One region of the Pectobacterium quasiaquaticum genome, then DNA from elsewhere that is predicted to be linked to it. Evidence: predicted binding sites of a transcription regulator. Region 1 holds the regulator's gene; each other region holds the start of a gene.

What was found. Region 1 encodes CRP, which controls carbon source genes, mostly activating them, when cyclic AMP is high. Its sites were predicted from a motif close to ATGTGANNNNNNTCACAT; they were not measured.
Region 2: the regulator CRP is predicted to act here: its motif matches at 2,300-2,317, upstream of IG609_RS19775 (PTS mannitol transporter subunit IICBA).
Region 3: the regulator CRP is predicted to act here: its motif matches at 2,271-2,288, upstream of glpT (glycerol-3-phosphate transporter).
Region 4: the regulator CRP is predicted to act here: its motif matches at 2,479-2,496, upstream of cdd (cytidine deaminase).

The regions. Positions count from the first base shown of each region.
Region 1 is NZ_CP065177.1:3,972,650-3,976,832, forward strand. Features, by position in the region: gene IG609_RS18210 (phosphoribulokinase) at 1-575, shown strand, start outside; gene IG609_RS18215 (OsmC family protein) at 688-1,095, opposite strand; gene crp (cAMP-activated global transcriptional regulator CRP) at 1,471-2,103, shown strand; gene argD (bifunctional acetylornithine/succinyldiaminopimelate transaminase) at 2,261-3,487, opposite strand; gene IG609_RS18230 (aminodeoxychorismate synthase component II) at 3,607-4,182, opposite strand.
Region 2 is NZ_CP065177.1:4,319,876-4,324,058, forward strand. Features, by position in the region: gene IG609_RS19770 (mannitol-1-phosphate 5-dehydrogenase) at 1-119, opposite strand, end outside; gene IG609_RS19775 (PTS mannitol transporter subunit IICBA) at 181-2,088, opposite strand; gene IG609_RS19780 (DUF3053 domain-containing protein) at 2,525-3,229, opposite strand; gene glyS (glycine--tRNA ligase subunit beta) at 3,580-4,183, opposite strand, start outside.
Region 3 is NZ_CP065177.1:4,099,525-4,103,707, forward strand. Features, by position in the region: gene glpB (glycerol-3-phosphate dehydrogenase subunit GlpB) at 1-298, opposite strand, end outside; gene glpA (anaerobic glycerol-3-phosphate dehydrogenase subunit A) at 288-1,958, opposite strand; gene glpT (glycerol-3-phosphate transporter) at 2,462-3,811, shown strand; gene yigL (sugar/pyridoxal phosphate phosphatase YigL) at 3,897-4,183, opposite strand, start outside.
Region 4 is NZ_CP065177.1:2,783,507-2,787,689, reverse strand. Features, by position in the region: gene IG609_RS12800 (NAD-dependent malic enzyme) at 1-1,321, opposite strand, end outside; gene cdd (cytidine deaminase) at 1,529-2,419, opposite strand; gene IG609_RS12790 (PDDEXK-like family protein) at 2,657-4,009, opposite strand; gene IG609_RS12785 (CidB/LrgB family autolysis modulator) at 4,042-4,183, opposite strand, start outside.

The sequences.
Region 1 (4,183 bases):
ATACCTATGATGAAGCCATTCCCTATAATCAGGTTCCCGGAACGTTCACGCCGTGGGAGCCAATGCCGGAACCCACGGACATCCTGTTCTATGAAGGATTGCACGGCGGCGTAGTCACCGAACAAAACGACGTGGCACAGCATGTCGATTTACTCGTCGGCGTGGTGCCGATCGTCAACCTGGAATGGATTCAAAAGCTGATTCGTGACGTTAATGAGCGCGGTCACTCGCGTGAAGCGGTGATGGATTCCGTCGTCCGCTCAATGGAAGACTACATCACCTATATCACGCCACAGTTCTCTCGCACACACATCAACTTCCAGCGTGTGCCTACCGTGGACACCTCCAACCCGTTCGCAGCCAAATCGATTCCGTCACTGGACGAAAGCTTCGTCGTGATTCATTTTCAGGGATTGGACAATATTGATTACCCCTATCTGCTCGCCATGTTGCAGGGTTCCTTTATTTCGCACATCAACACGCTGGTCGTTCCCGGCGGGAAGATGGGGCTGGCGATGGAATTGATCATGGCGCCGCTGGTGCAGCGGTTAATTGAAGGGAAAACTATCGAATAAGCATCGAGATACACGGGGCGGCCATAGGGGTGAGGCCTCCCTACCGGAACCTCCCCTGTGTTTCCCCTAATAACAGGCTTAAGTGACCAGAATGAGTGCCCAGAGAAAGGGATTATTCCAGCACTCTAATTTCGTGGCTGTGCGTCACCTCAACGGCTTTACCCAGCATCAGTGCTACAGAGCAGTATTTTTCCGCCGACAGTGCGACGGCTCGCTCGACAACTTTGTCGGTCAACCCTTTTCCCGTCACGATAAAATGCAGATTGATGTGGGTAAATAAACGCGGTGCGTCAGACCGACGCTCTGACGTTAATTTCACTTCACAATCCGCTACATCGTTGCGGCCTTTTTGCAGAATCGATACCACATCAATCGCGCTGCATCCGCCTACAGACATCAACACCATTTCCATCGGACTGGGCGCTTTATCACCGGAATTGCCGTCCATCAATATCTGATGCCCTGATGCAGATTCGCCCAAAAACGTTAAGCCTTCAACCCATTTCACCCGTGCCTGCATGATGCCTCTCCACTAAAAATTTTTTGAAAATTTATACCGTTACTGTACAAAAACCAGCGTTAATCAGCGCTTTGTCATGCTGAAGCGAGACAACACAAGACACGTCCTTCAAGCTGTGTTAAAACGAAAACAGAATAGACCTTTTCTGGACAAACCCAGAAACGAAGAAGATGATGGCCTGGCCAGACATACCCCAGCCACGTTTACGGTGCGGCAAGGCAGCAACCGGAAAATAAAGGGTACAGTGGTTTCAGTATATTCCCTGACGTCATTCTGCCTAGACTGAATTTTATTTTTTTAGCAGTAAAACACGCCGTACAGGGAACTCTGACCCCTGTAATTTGCGCAGTGAATTACAACAGAGGATGATAGCGAATGGTTCTCGGCAAACCGCAAACAGACCCAACTCTCGAATGGTTCCTTTCCCATTGTCATATTCACAAGTATCCATCGAAGAGCACGCTGATTCACCAAGGTGAAAAAGCAGAAACGCTTTACTACATCGTGAAAGGCTCTGTCGCAGTGCTAATCAAAGATGAAGAAGGCAAGGAAATGATTCTCTCCTACCTCAATCAGGGCGATTTTATCGGCGAGCTCGGCCTGTTTGAAGAAGGTCAGGAACGCAGCGCATGGGTTCGGGCAAAAACCGCCTGTGAAGTGGCCGAAATTTCCTATAAAAAATTCCGCCAGCTCATCCAGGTTAACCCGGATATCCTCATGCGCCTGTCTGCACAAATGGCAAGCAGACTTCAGGTTACCTCTGAGAAGGTCGGCAACCTCGCCTTCCTTGATGTGACCGGCCGTATTGCCCAAACCCTACTCAACCTGGCCAAACAACCTGATGCCATGACGCATCCAGATGGCATGCAAATAAAAATTACCCGTCAGGAAATTGGGCAAATCGTTGGCTGCTCGCGTGAAACCGTGGGCCGCATTCTGAAAATGTTAGAAGACCAGAATCTGATCTCTGCACACGGTAAAACGATTGTCGTTTACGGCACTCGCTAAGCCCCTGTCGCTGTACCCTACCAATAAAAAAGCGTGAAGCCTCGGCCTCACGCTTTTTTTATGGCGAGCTTCCTGCTCGCCACCCTACGGGTCGTTGCTAACGCAACGTTGAAAAACGTTCCCTACGTTTTTTATGGCTGATCTTTTGAGAGCATAATCAGTCTGCTGCGTTAACGACCTGCGCGACGGCTTTAGCAAATTTTGCCATCCCCTGCGCAATATCCTCTTCATCAATGATCAAAGATGGCACAAAGCGGATTACGTTCGGCCCAGCCATCAGCACCATAAGCCCCTGAGCCGTTGCCGCCGCCAGAAACTCGCCCGCACGACCGTGCCATTGCGGTTTCAGTTCAGCCCCCAGTAACAGCCCCATACCGCGGATCTGTTTGAATACATCGTACTGCTGATTGATTTTCTCAAGCTCGCTGACAAAGCGATCGTGGCGATCCGCTACACCTGACAGCACTTCTGGCGTATTGATAATATCCAGCGCGGCTTCCGCTACCGCACAGGCCAGCGGGTTGCCGCCATAGGTGGTGCCGTGCACCCCAACCGTCATGGCCGATGCGATCTCTTCCGTCGTCAGCATCGCGCTAATTGGGAAACCACCACCCAATGCTTTAGCCGTTGTGAGAATATCCGGCGTAATGCCGTAGTGCATGTAGCTAAATAGTTTGCCAGTACGCCCCATTCCGCTCTGCACTTCATCAAACACCAGCAGCGCCTTGTGCTGATCGCACAGCTCGCGAACGCCTTGTAAAAATTCAGGCGTAGCAGGCGTAATCCCCCCTTCACCCTGAACCGGCTCAAGCACGACTGCACAGGTGTGATCGTCCATCACCGCTTTAACCGCAGCCAGATCGTTGAAGGGAACATGAACAATATCGGCAGGCTTCGGCCCGAAACCATCGGCATATTTAGGCTGTCCGCCGACTGAGACGGTGAACAGCGTCCGACCATGGAATGCATTGTAGAAGGCGATGATCTTGGTTTTATACGGACTATGGCGTTTAACCGCATAGTGACGCGCCAGCTTGAAGGCAGCTTCATTGGCCTCAGCACCGGAGTTAACAAAAAACACACGGTCGGCAAAAGTCGCATCAATCAATTTGCTGGCGAGGCGCAACGCAGGCTCATTAGTGAAAATATTGCTGGTATGCCACAGCTTTTCACCCTGCTGCTGCAACGCGTTCACCAATGCAGGATGACAGTGACCCAGCGCCGTAACCGCAATACCGCCGGAGAAATCGATATACTCGCGGCCGTCCTGATCCCAGACGCGACTCCCTTTACCTTTCACGGGTACAAACTTCGCGGGTGCATAAACTGGCAAAATCACTTTATCGTGAGTATCCCGTGTCACTGCTTTCTGCTCTGCTGCCATTTGCTGCCTCACTCTGCTGTCCATCATATCGGAATGAAAATATAGTCACTAAATATGCATAAAAAATCAATTTCAGGCAATATTAAATCGGCTACTGAGGAGAATAACTTTCTATATAGCTAAATTTTAAGGAAATTATCCAAAAGCTGATGCCCTTGTTGGCTAAGAATGCTCTCTGGGTGAAACTGCACCCCTTCCAGCGGCAATGCGCGATGGCGAATCCCCATAATCTCATCACGCGTTCCTTCATGTTCGCTCCAAGCCGTAACTTCAAAGCAATCGGGTAGCGAGGCGGAATCAATAATGAGTGAATGGTAGCGGGTGACCGTCAACGGCTGAGCCAGCCCCGTAAAAACCCCCGTATCGCTGTGCGCAATTGCTGAGGTTTTACCGTGCATCACCTGTCGTGCCCTCACCACCCGAGCGCCGAACGCCTGCCCCATCGCCTGATGACCAAGACACACGCCCAAAATAGGCAATTTATCGGCAAAGTGACGAATAGCCGCCAGTGAAATACCCGCCTCATCTGGCGTGCAGGGGCCGGGAGAAATCACCAATCGCTCAGGCGCAAGCTGTTCAATCTCACGCAGCGTCAGTTCATCATTACGCTTCACCACGACTTGGGCGCCAAGCTCACAAAAGTATTGGTAAAGGTTGTAGGTAAAGGAATCGTAGTTATCGATAATTAGCAGCATA
Region 2 (4,183 bases), 350 kb from region 1:
AGGGCATCCAACAGCGGCTGATTGACGTCAGCGAATGTCAGTTCGACGTTGGCATCGGCCAACAATTTTCCAATAAACCCACGGCCAATATTACCCGCGCCAAAGTGTAATGCTTTCATGAGACATAACCTTAAAAAAACATAAAAAGAGGCCGCCCGCAGGCGGCCCTAGCCACATCAATTAGGCACTCTTTTTACCGGAGAGTAAGTCGAGCACATCCTGAACATCCTGGGTCTGTGCCAGACGTTCAATGACAGCATCATCATCTAGTGCGTTGGTCAGACTGGTGATGACCTGAATATGTTCGTTGTTGCGAGCGGCAATACCGATAACCAGACGCGCAACCTCATCTTCTTCATCGCCAAAGCGAACGCCTTCAGGATATTGGCAGAAGACAACGCCCGTTTTCAGCACGCGGTCTTTCGCTTCAATCGTACCGTGCGGCACAGCAATCGATTCGCCCAGATAGGTGGAGGTCAGCTTTTCACGTTCCAGCATCGCTTCAACATACGCAGGCTCGACATAGCCGCCTTTCACCAGTTGCTCACCGGCGAAACGGATTGCCTGCTCTTTGTCTGTCGCATGCTGATTCAGGAACACATTGCCTGCACCCAGTTGGAACAGGTTAGCCTGTGCGTCGGCGACAGCAGGTGCTAGCGTCGCGACGGCTTCAGACTTCACGGCACCCTGTGCTGCGGTAAGACGTGCCACTAGATCGCTATACAGACCGCTATCAAGGAAGTTAGTCAGCGAAATGTGCTGTGCCTGCGGCGCATGACGCATCGCACGTTCGGTCAAGTCGCGGTGCGTAATCACCAGATCGACATCGTCCGGCAAACTATTGATCGCGCTGTTAGTCACCGAAATGTTGGTCAGCCCAGCATCCTGAACTTTCTTGCGCAGCACACCCGCACCCATCGCGCTGGAACCCATACCGGCGTCACACGCTACGATGATTTTACGCACGGTGCTCATATCACCGCTGACACCGACATTAGTCGCCGTACCTTTAGAAGACGCTTTCATTTCCTGCATGCGGCGCGTTGCGTCGCTCAGGTCTTCTTCTTTTTGCTTGGTGCTTTTCAGCAGAATCGCCGACACGATGAAGGACACCGCGAAAGCCGCTGCAATAGCGGCAAGGTTAGCGAAGTAAGCGCCTTTTGGCGTCATCGCCAGCACCGCCAGAATGGAGCCCGGAGACGCAGGAGAAACCAAACCGCCACCCAGCACGCTCAGCGTAAACACGCCGGTCATCCCGCCCAGAATCACCGCGATAATCAGACGCGGATTCATCAGCACATAAGGGAAGTAGATTTCGTGAATCCCGCCCAGGAAGTGGATAATCGCCGCACCCGGTGCTGATTCTTTCGCGTTACCACGACCGAAGAACATGTACGCCATCAGCACGCCCATACCCGGGCCTGGATTCGCTTCGATCAGGAAGAAAATAGATTTGCCCGTTTCCGTCGCCTGCTGAATGCCCAGCGGTGAGAAGATACCGTGGTTAATGGCGTTGTTCAGGAACAGAATTTTCGCCGGTTCAACGAAGATAGACGTAAACGGCAGCAGGTTGTTCTGCACCATCAGGTTAACGCCGGAAGCCAGTACCTGAGAGAAGACTTCAACTAGCGGACCAATTGCCAAAAACGACAGGATTGCCAACAACATACCGATGATACCGGCAGAGAAGTTGTTGACCAGCATTTCAAAGCCGCTCTTGATTTTACCGTCGACCATGCGGTCAAAACGTTTGATCGCCCAGCCGCCCAACGGGCCCACAATCATGGCGCCGAGGAACATCGGGATATCGGTCCCGACGATCACACCCATCGTCGTAATCGCACCCACCACACCGCCACGCTCACCGAATACCAGACGTCCGCCGGTATAACCAATCAGCAATGGCAGCAAATAGGTAATCATCGGACCGACGAGCTTCGCCAATGTTGCATTGGGGAACCAGCCAGTAGGGATAAACAGCGCGGTAATAATACCCCAGGCGATAAATGCGCCAATATTGGGCATCACCATATTACTGAGGAAGCGACCAAAGTTTTGCACCTTGATCTTAATATCTGGTGAAAGCATAAAAACACACCCCTATTGAAACGCGCTGACAATAAGAGCGCGTGGTAATTATCGTGAGACGGCGTGGCAATAAAAACACCGATTACCACAAGAAGACGTCCGTCATTATTACTGTATGCAGCGCGGACTCTAACACGCTGTTTTCATACCGCAACTCCATAGCGGTAACGTGACAAAAATCACACAACCACCCTACATCAACGACACAAATAGGTGATTTACTTCACAAAAAGCCGTTAAAAATGAAAAACTAAACAGATTTTTAGACAAACACCGCGCCTTATATGTGATTTGAGTCACACTTTACAGGCCTGTATTTGTTTTATTTGTGTGACGTTAATCACAATTTATTTTTACCCTCTCACCAGCCACATGCATCTTATCCAGAACACCTCTCTGCCATACCACATCGCTAAAGCGTCGGGGCACGACGCGGTTAGGGGTAATTCACGCCAGTTATTCCTCTGAGCGCATTCATTAAATTCTGCTGCTGTAGAGGTAACGCTGCCACCATGCTGTTATATTGCGCCACCTGTTGCGGCGTACGGAATTGCACGGACGCGCCATTAAACACAGCCTGATCGCCCTGAGCCTGAAGGAAATCGCCGATCTGGATCAGGCTCTGTGCGAAGGCAATCGCATTCGGAATGGCGGGTAGCAGCGCATTGGTGGGCTGTATTACCGTGCGTGCATACAACCGCTCATAGGGTATTTGCACGTCTTCGGGCTGTTTTAGCAGCCGATGGGCATTGTCTGCCTGCACTTTCGCCGCCTGCACATGCTGGCTCAACAGGTTCATTGCCCCAATGGATTGCCGAAGGTCATCACGCTGTGCCAAATAGTCTTTAGGGACGCGAATACGGGAAATTTGTCCCAGCATCGGTGTTAAACTGCCGGACACCGCCTGATTAAACTGCTGAGAAAAGGTGGTTAAGATCGCGTAATCGTTAGTGAAATTGCCAAAATTCTTCTTCTGCTCTTCCGTCAACGTCGGCAATTTCCCATCCTGCTGCGACTGCACGATTTGCAGGAATGCAACGAATGCCTTCCGCTGATCGGCTTCGCTGTCACCACAGGCAGCCAGTTGCAATGCCGCCAGAATAACCAGAACTGGCAGCAGCCAGCGTGAACGGTACGTCATCAGCCTTCTCATTCCCTACTCCTGTTACGCTTACTGCCCCGCCAGCCATGCTTTATTCAAACAAAAACACGCTGACGACGGATTTTCCATGACAAGATTTTCTACGACATAAGCATAGTCGAATCAGGCTGGCTGTGCAGAAAAAGGCCAAGCCTGACAACGAATACCGCTCGTTTAGGCATCGGGATACACGGGGCGACCATAGGATTTTACCAACGAAGTCGTCAGTCGATACGGATCGATACGAATCGATACCGCGGGGTGAGGCGGGACGCTTTGCGGAGCGGAAAAAAATAACCCCCGAACAGGCGAACCTACTCGGGGGTTAGTATTACGTAACGCTATCGCCGTTATTGCAGGACGGAAATATCCGCAACCTGCAAGAACAGCTCACGCAGTTGGCTCAGCAGCGTCAGGCGGTTCACTCGAACCTGCTCATCTTCCGCCATGACCATCACCTGATCGAAGAACGCATCGACAGGCTCACGCAGTGAGGCCAGCTCAACCAGCGCTTCCTGATAGCGGCCTTCAGCGAACAGCGGCGTCAGTTTGTCGCGCAGCACGACAAGGTGCGTGGCCAGCGTAATTTCCGCCGCGTCTTTCAATACGGCAGCGTTGACGCTCTCGTTCAGCGTATCGGTAGATTTCGCCAGAATGTTGGAAACGCGCTTGTTAGCCGCTGCCAGCGCCGCGGCGGCATCCAACGAACGGAAGTGGCTGACGGCTTTCACGCGGGCATCGAAATCAGCCGGACGGGTCGGACGACGCGCTAATACCGCCTGAATGGTATCCACGCTGTGGCCTTCTTCCTGATACCAGGCACGGAAGCGACCGAGCATAAACTCAATCACGTCATCCACAACCTTGGCATTAGACAGCTTATCGCCATACAAACGCGCCGCTTCTTCGGTCAGCGTCTGCAAATCCAGCGGCAGACGTTTTTCGACGATGATG
Region 3 (4,183 bases), 130 kb from region 1:
TATTGCTGCGTTCCAGCAATGCTTCAATCTGTGGCAACAGGGCCGCCACTGCCGTCGCGCCCATACGGGAATAAGGATGATGAGGAGCCTGACGCGCCAACTCATCCAGCGCATCGAGCGGCTGGCTCACGGGCTGCCCGTCAGGGAGATGGGAAAGTAAATCCAGCGCACCGGAAGAAAAATGCAGCGCATTCTGCCCCGCGCTGACAATCGCACAGCGTTTTCCCTGCTCCGCTAAGCGAATGCCGCAGGTCAATCCCGCCAGCCCGCCGCCGATAATCACAACGTCATAGCGCATGACGATCCTCCTGACTGTCGCTGGCCGTCAGGCCGCACAATCCCTGATAAATCCAACTGGTAAACTCGCTTTCGCGCAGCGCATTGCCCCACGCAACTGGGCGAATCCCTTTCCAGCGTTCGTTCAAAAACTGGCTGAGCTGCGTGAGCGACTGCTCCGGCGTCGCGGTGCCCAGACGGCACAGCAGACCCGCCGCACGACAGGCACAGAGTTCACCCTGACAGGTGCCCATACCCACGCGGGTGCGCCGACGTAAATCAATCAGGTTATTCACCTGTAACGATTCCACGGCGTAGCGTACTTCCCCCGCCGTCACCGCCTCACATTCGCACACCAGACTGCGGTCCAGACGCTCACCGGACAGCATTCGCTCGGCACGTTCACCGTGACGATAAATCGCCGAACCGCGCAGCGGTGCAGAGAGCGGTTTTGCCGCAGGATAAGCTGACAGAGCGTGAGGAGCGGTTCTCACCTCATCCAGCGACTCAGAGCCGGGCAGCGGCGTCTGTGCCGTTGAGCAGGCCACCTCATGACCCAGCTTTTTGCAGATGGAGTCAGTCACCCATTCCGCCATCAGGCGGTAGGTCATCAGCTTGCCGCCGGTGATGGTAATAAATCCTTCCAGCCCGTCGCGGCTGGCATGGTCGAGCAGCACAATGCCGCGACTCACGCTGCGTCCGCTGGGGTCGCTATCGCTGGCAACCAGCGGTCGAACGCCCGCATAGGCGCGTAGAATGCGCGTACTCGCCAACGTCGGCGCTAGCATCGAGCCTTCCCGCATCAGCGTTTCCACCTCAGCAGGCGTCACGAGCATATTGTCGATTTGATCGTAATCGATGTGGGTTGAGGTGGTGCCAATCAGCGAAATGGTATCGCCCGGCACCAGAATGTCGGCGTCCGCCGGTTTACGGCAGCGGTTGATCACCATGTTGTTGATGCGGTGCCCAAGAATCAACAGCGCGCCTTTTGCTGGGAACATGCGCACACGCAGATCGGCATATTCCGCAATGTGTTGCCCCCAAATACCGCCCGCGTTGACCACCACCTGTGCATAAATTTCTGTTTCTACACCTTTTTTATGGTCGAAAACGCGCACGCCGGTAATACGATCGCCATTGCGAATCAGCCCGATGACCTCGTGATAGGTCAACACTTCCGCGCCGTTCTCGCAGGCATCGATCATGTTGGCCGCCGTCAGGCGAAAAGGATCGACCGAACCATCCGGCACGCGCACCGCGCCAATCAGCGTCGGATTTGCTGCCGGTTCCAGTCGTAACGCTTCCTGCGGGTCCAACGCCTGCGCGCGAATTCCCGCCTGCTGACAGGCGGTAATAAACTGCGCCTGCCAACCGAGATCGTCTTCTGGCAAGGTGATAAACAGACCGTCGGTAGGCTCAATACAGTGGCGAGCTATCCGCCGGAGAATCTGGTTTTCTTCAATACATTCGCGGGCAGACTCGCCATCGGTTACTGCATAGCGGGCACCGCTGTGTAATAAGCCGTGATTACGCCCGGTCGCGCCGGTCGCAATGTCATAACGTTCAAGCAGCAGGCAGCGCAGTCCACGCAGGGCACAGTCTCGTGCCGTACCCGCTCCCGTCGCACCACCGCCGATGACAACCACGTCAGTTTCACGCCAGTTCCCCGTATTTTGCATCATGTTCTCGCTCCAGGCGGATGGTATCCCCGTCATACTTCAAGCTGCTTGTGCGTTGGCCGCCCTTACTCACCCCAGTCACTTACCTGAGTAAGCTCCTGGGGATTCGCGCGGTTGCCGCGTTACAAGGCCATAAATGGGCCTTGCCCTAAAGGGTCAACGCAGAGCGTTGTTCAAAACGCTAACGTTTTGTCACGCAGCTCGAATTATTTAGGGCGTATATGTTGCTATTGGGACACAGAAAGAAGGGTTAATGTTTGATAAAGAGCAAAAACGAGCACAAAACGAAAATCAATGGGTGTATAAAAACAATAAGTGTGATTTTCATCACTAAAACCACACTGTGGAATTTTCCAATTCTGTTAACATGAGCGCAAAAATCGTCACAGTTTCATAAAAGTGTAACATTAGCGTCATGAATCACACTCATTTGTACGCTAGCCCCATACAATATCGTTCGTAATAGAACAAAAAAGCTCTCGTTTTTTTTCGCATTGGAGATATCTATGCTGAGTATTTTTAGGCCTGCCGCCCACCAGCCACGCGTGTCGCAAGAACACGTCGATCCGCTCTATCGCCGCCTGCGCTGGCAGATTTTCATGGGGATCTTTTTTGGCTACGCCGCCTACTATCTGGTACGTAAAAACTTCACACTAGCCATGCCTTATCTGATTGAACAAGGCTTCTCGCGCGGTGACCTTGGGTTCGCGCTGTCGGGTATTTCCATCGCCTACGGCTTTTCCAAATTCATCATGGGTTCGGTATCTGACCGCTCCAACCCACGTGTATTCCTACCTGCGGGTCTAATTCTGGCAGCAGCCGTCATGTTATTCATGGGCTTCGTACCCTGGGCAACCTCTAGCATTGCTGTCATGTTCGTCCTGCTGTTCTTGTGCGGTTGGTTCCAAGGGATGGGCTGGCCACCGTGTGGACGCACCATGGTTCACTGGTGGTCACAAAAAGAACGCGGCAGTATCGTGTCCGTATGGAACTGTGCTCACAACGTCGGCGGTGGGCTTCCGCCTCTGCTGTTCCTGTTGGGTATGGCCTGGTTTAACGACTGGAAAGCCGCACTCTACATGCCGGCCTTCGCCGCTATTCTGGTTGCGCTTATCGCATTTGCACTGATGCGTGACACACCGCAATCCTGCGGTCTGCCACCGATTGAAGAATACAAAAACGATTATCCTGCTGATTACAATGAAAAAGCGGAAGAAGAACTGACGGCTAAGCAGATCTTCATGCAGTACGTTTTCCCGAACAAACTGCTATGGTACATCGCGATCGCCAACGTTTTCGTTTACCTGCTGCGTTACGGCATCCTCGACTGGTCCCCGACCTATCTGAAAGAAGTTAAACACTTCGCACTGGATAAATCTTCCTGGGCTTACTTCCTGTACGAATACGCGGGTATTCCGGGCACGCTGCTGTGCGGCTGGATGTCCGACAAGGTCTTCAAAGGCAACCGTGGTGCAACGGGCGTGTTCTTCATGACGCTGGTGACAATAGCCACCATCGTTTACTGGATGAACCCAGCCGGCAACCCGGGTGTGGACATGGCCTGTATGATCGTTATCGGCTTCCTGATTTACGGCCCAGTCATGCTGATTGGTCTGCATGCACTGGAACTGGCACCGAAAAAAGCAGCAGGTACCGCAGCGGGCTTCACCGGCCTGTTCGGTTACCTCGGTGGTTCCGTTGCCGCTAGCGCCATCGTCGGCTACACCGTTGACTTCTTCGGTTGGGACGGTGGCTTCATGGTGATGATCGGCGGCAGCATTCTGGCGGTACTTCTGTTGGTTGTTGTTATGCTGAATGAGAAAAAACATAAAGCAGAGTTAGCCAGTCGCGCCTAACCCACTCTTGTAGCATCCCTCTGGCGGCGTCATGATGACGCCGCCTTCGTTTGTGCCATAAATCACAGCACAACCTCAGCGCTGATTACTTCAGAAACAGTTCACGCAGGTAATTCGGCACCGCGCTGTCCGCGTTAGAGCCAATCACTTCGCGATCCGGCAACATATCTTTCAGGCGCTGATGCGCGTTCTGCATCACGCAACCTTTACCCGCCATCGACAGCATTTCGTAGTCGTTCATGCCATCACCAAACGCCACACACTCTTTGAGCGAGAAGCCGATAATCTTCGCCACTTGTTCCAGCGCATGGCCTTTAGACACGCCGCCCGCCATCACTTCCAGACAGGTAAGCGTCGAAAAGCTCACGTTAA
Region 4 (4,183 bases), 1.2 Mb from region 1:
CGACCAGCGCTGCGCCTTCTGTCCAGCGAATGATATCTTCTGGACGGGCTTCTACGCGGGATGTCGGGTTAGACAGCGGCATCACGATAGGACGCGCGCAGTGCTTGTGCATTTCACGGATGATTTCTTCCGTGAACAGACCCGGCTGGCCGGATACACCGATCAGGATGGTCGGCTTGGCATTGCGTACCACTTCCAACAGTGAAATCGCGTCGCTGTTGCAATCCCAATCAGCCAGCAGTTCACTTTTCTGCACCAGCTTGCTCTGGAAATCGAGCAGGTTCGGCAGCTTGTCCGTCAGCAGACCGAAGCGGTCTACCATGAAGACGCGTGCGCGTGCTTCTTCTTCGCTCAGCCCTTCAGACTTCATCTGCGCGACGATTTGCTCAGCGATACCACAACCTGCGGAGCCCGCACCCAGGAAGGCAACGGTCTGATCGCGTAGCTGAGTGCCTGCTGCACGGCTGGCGGCAATCAGGCTGCCGATCGCGACGGCGGCGGTGCCCTGAATGTCATCGTTAAAACTACAGATCTCATCACGATAGCGGTTCAGCAGCGGCGTCGCATTTTTCTGTGCGAAGTCTTCAAACTGCAACAACACGTTCGGCCAGCGGCGTTTAACGGCCTGAATGAATTCGTCAACAAATTCATAGTATTCATCGTCAGTGATACGCGGGTGGCGCCAGCCCATGTACAGCGGATCGTTCAGACGCTGCGGGTTGTTGGTGCCGACATCCAGAACGACAGGCAGAGTGTAGGCTGGGCTGATACCGCCACACGCGGTGTACAGCGACAGCTTACCGATTGGAATCCCCATGCCGCCGATACCCTGGTCGCCCAGACCCAGAATACGTTCACCGTCGGTTACAACGATGACTTTTACATTCTGTTTGGTGGCGTTTTGCAGCATATCGTCGATATGCGCGCGGTTAGGGTAGGAGATAAACAGGCCGCGTGCGCGACGATAGATATCGGAAAAGTGTTCACAGGCTTCGCCAACGGTCGGGGTGTAGATGATCGGCATCATCTCACTGAGGTGACCGTCCAGCAGGCGGTAGAACAGCGTCTCGTTGGTGTCCTGAATGTTGCGCAGGTACACGTGTTTTTCAATATCGTGTTTGAATTCCTGATACTGACGCCAGGCGCGTTCTGCCTGTTCTTCGATGGTTTCGACGGCTTCAGGCAGCAGACCATGCAGGTTAAAGTTAGCGCGTTCTTCTTCGGTAAACGCGCTGCCTTTATTCAGCAGGGGAAATTCAAGCAAGATCGGACCAGCGTAGGGAATATGGAGAGGACGTTTGCTTTCGTATTCTAATTCCATGACTTTTTACTCTCGGATAACAGAAAAAAACTCAGGTGTTGTCGATAAAAACTGCTGCGGATCTTAAATTACCCAGAAAATATGTACAGGAATTGTTAATTTAAATAGTTACAGATGGCTTGCATCTTAGTCAAAATACAGGCTTTATCGATTCACCTCTCGTTTCTCAAACTTCCCTTTGCTGAAATCCTGTGCTGACCTCTGCCGTTATTCCTCAATAAAGTGATGTTCAATGTCGGTACAGCCCAATTCAGCCAGCATAATTTGCGAAATGGCCCAGTGGCTGACAAGCGCATGACGACGCTCAACGACAGCCGCGTGTTTAATGGTGCACGGAGCTTCGCCAGCAAGGTTCATCAGATTCAATGCAACTTGCAAAGGCGGCAGGCTCGGGTTGAATGCCGCATTTTCTGCGTAGCGTCCGGTATAAATGTTGCCACTTGAGGTTTCCAGCGCAATGCCGCTGATGGCTTTGCTATAGGGCGCGTGGCTACGGTTGGCGGCATCCAGCGCCCGACGCGCAAGCGCGTTCACATTCTGCAAGGTTGCGCCGTGGTTGATGTCATCCATCAGTAAGGTATCGATGTGCAGATCGACGGGGCCAAAGGAATCCGGCAGATAATGGCTGAGCACGGCAGGCTGGCGACCCGGCAATTGAATGCGCAGCGACGCGGCATTACGCAATTCATTCATAAACTGACGACAGTGGCCGCATGGCGTGTAGTTCACGGTCACGGCCCGTAACCCACGTTCATTGCGTATCCAGGCGTGGCTGACGGCGCTTTGTTCGGCATGCACCGTTTGCTGCAACTGAACTGCGCTGAACTCCATGTTGGCACCAAAGTAGAAATTGCCACTGAGCCCTTGCGCAATTGCGCCAACCTGAAAATTCGAGATAGGCGCTTGTGCGCAGGCAGCGGCCAGAGGCAATAGCGCAAAGGCCAACGCGTCGGCGTCTAGCTGGCTGGCTTCGCAGACGGCATTCACGTCATCTGCGGTGAGCATGGCGGCGAAATCGGGTTTATCGATCAAGGGACCGATCGCGGCTTGCAGACTGGCAGGTAATTGCTGGAAGGCGTTTTCAAATCGTGGATGCATATCGGTGTACTCTTTTTACCCGTCAATGACGTCATGTTAGGGAGCAAAGTAGCAATAAATTGTGATAAAAATCTCTTTGTTGAATGAAAGGAATGCAAATTAACTGTTAAATGCGAGATGTATCTCAATTTTATAGGCTGTGACCGTCCCTTCTTGCCGTAGGGAAGAAAATAAAAAGCGTACCAAAGGGCGTGTTATGCCCTGTGATACGCCGCTATGTACTTTTTAATCGTATGCTTAATGATGGACGATCTTTTTCTCTTTGGCTTTTTCTAGCAGTTTTCCCACATCCTGAATAAATTTCACTGCTTCTTTCGCGATATCTTGTATCGCGACGTTTTCTTTTCTGGCAGCCGTTTTCCACCGCCGACGCTGTTTCTTTTCCAGACTGGCATAGTTTGAAGCCAACAACTTATGCAGTGCAGGGACATCACATAACTCCTGCGATAGGTTGTCTGCGTAGTAAATGAGTGAAATGGTAAAGGAGGAGTTAGGGGCTTTTTCTATGACGTTTCCGTTTTCTTCGACTTTTTTGGTTTCTTTGACAATATTCACATAAAGCGGCCAGTAGCCATTATCTGGGTTCCTTAGCGTGAGTATGGACGGCACAGTGATATTCAACCAGGTTCTGCCTATTTCCAGACACTCTTCCGTCAAGAGTGGGAACGCTTTGCGTAGGGTAACCAGAATGCCGGAAAGACCTTTCGCCTGAATAAGCTGATCGCACAGTTGAGCGTTTTGCTGAAGAAAGAGCAACGCTTCACTGTCTACGCTCTTCATATTTACTGACTTCCAGTTATGTGGGCTTATCTGTTTTAAATGTAAAAAACGATCGATGATGGATTCATACTGGGAAGTGAGGTGGGCTGACAGTTCAGAAATCTCTTCTTCATCCTTGTTTTGCCACTGTGCCTGCTTTTGGCAATAGGCCATTAACAGCTGTGCCGCGGCATTATTATTTTGTAATTGCAAACGGGCACGTTGGGCTGCTTTTTCCAGCCACTGATAACTTAGAAATGCCCACTTATTATCCTGCGGCTCTATTTTTTCTTCGCGGTAGCTTTCAAATTTTTTATCCAAAACCACATAAGCAAATTTGTAACCTTTAAACGAAGTACTAGGAAAGGCGCTTTGAACGGCCTCATAATAATCAGCGAGTTGAGCGGCAGATAATGCCGCTCCAACTTTGTTTTCAATAGTGATGATGAACTGGTTTTTCGGGTCGATCAAAAAGAGATCGAGGCGACGATTTGAACCTACGTGGTCTTTAATACTAAATTCACGCGTCACAAAAGCCGAACCAAAGCTCGTTGTCTGGATACGGCCTGGGGTCCATTCCTCAAAGAATTTCTTATTGGCAAATTTATTCGTTTCATGGCCAGCCTGATAAGCCGCAGTCAGAAAATCTTTGATCACGGCATCGCCTTGGCAGTGTCCTTCATTGGGGTTAAGGCACCACGCGAGCATATCGGAATGTTGGTTTTCGGTGAGAGTGATGACATCAAGTATGTTATCTGAAATACGCAATTTTTCTCGTAATTCTAGCAACTTCTCGTCCGTGAGAAACTCGTAAAATTCCTTAATATCCATCTCTTATATCTCCATTTTATTTACCAAAAAAATTAATGACCAAATAGATTGAGTAACAGGGGGAAGACAAACGGCGCAATCAGCGACGTGATGATCCCGCAGATGACCAGCGCCAGCGAACTGAATGCACCTTCCTGATAGTCAACCTCTGCACAGCGCGCCGTACCGAGTGCG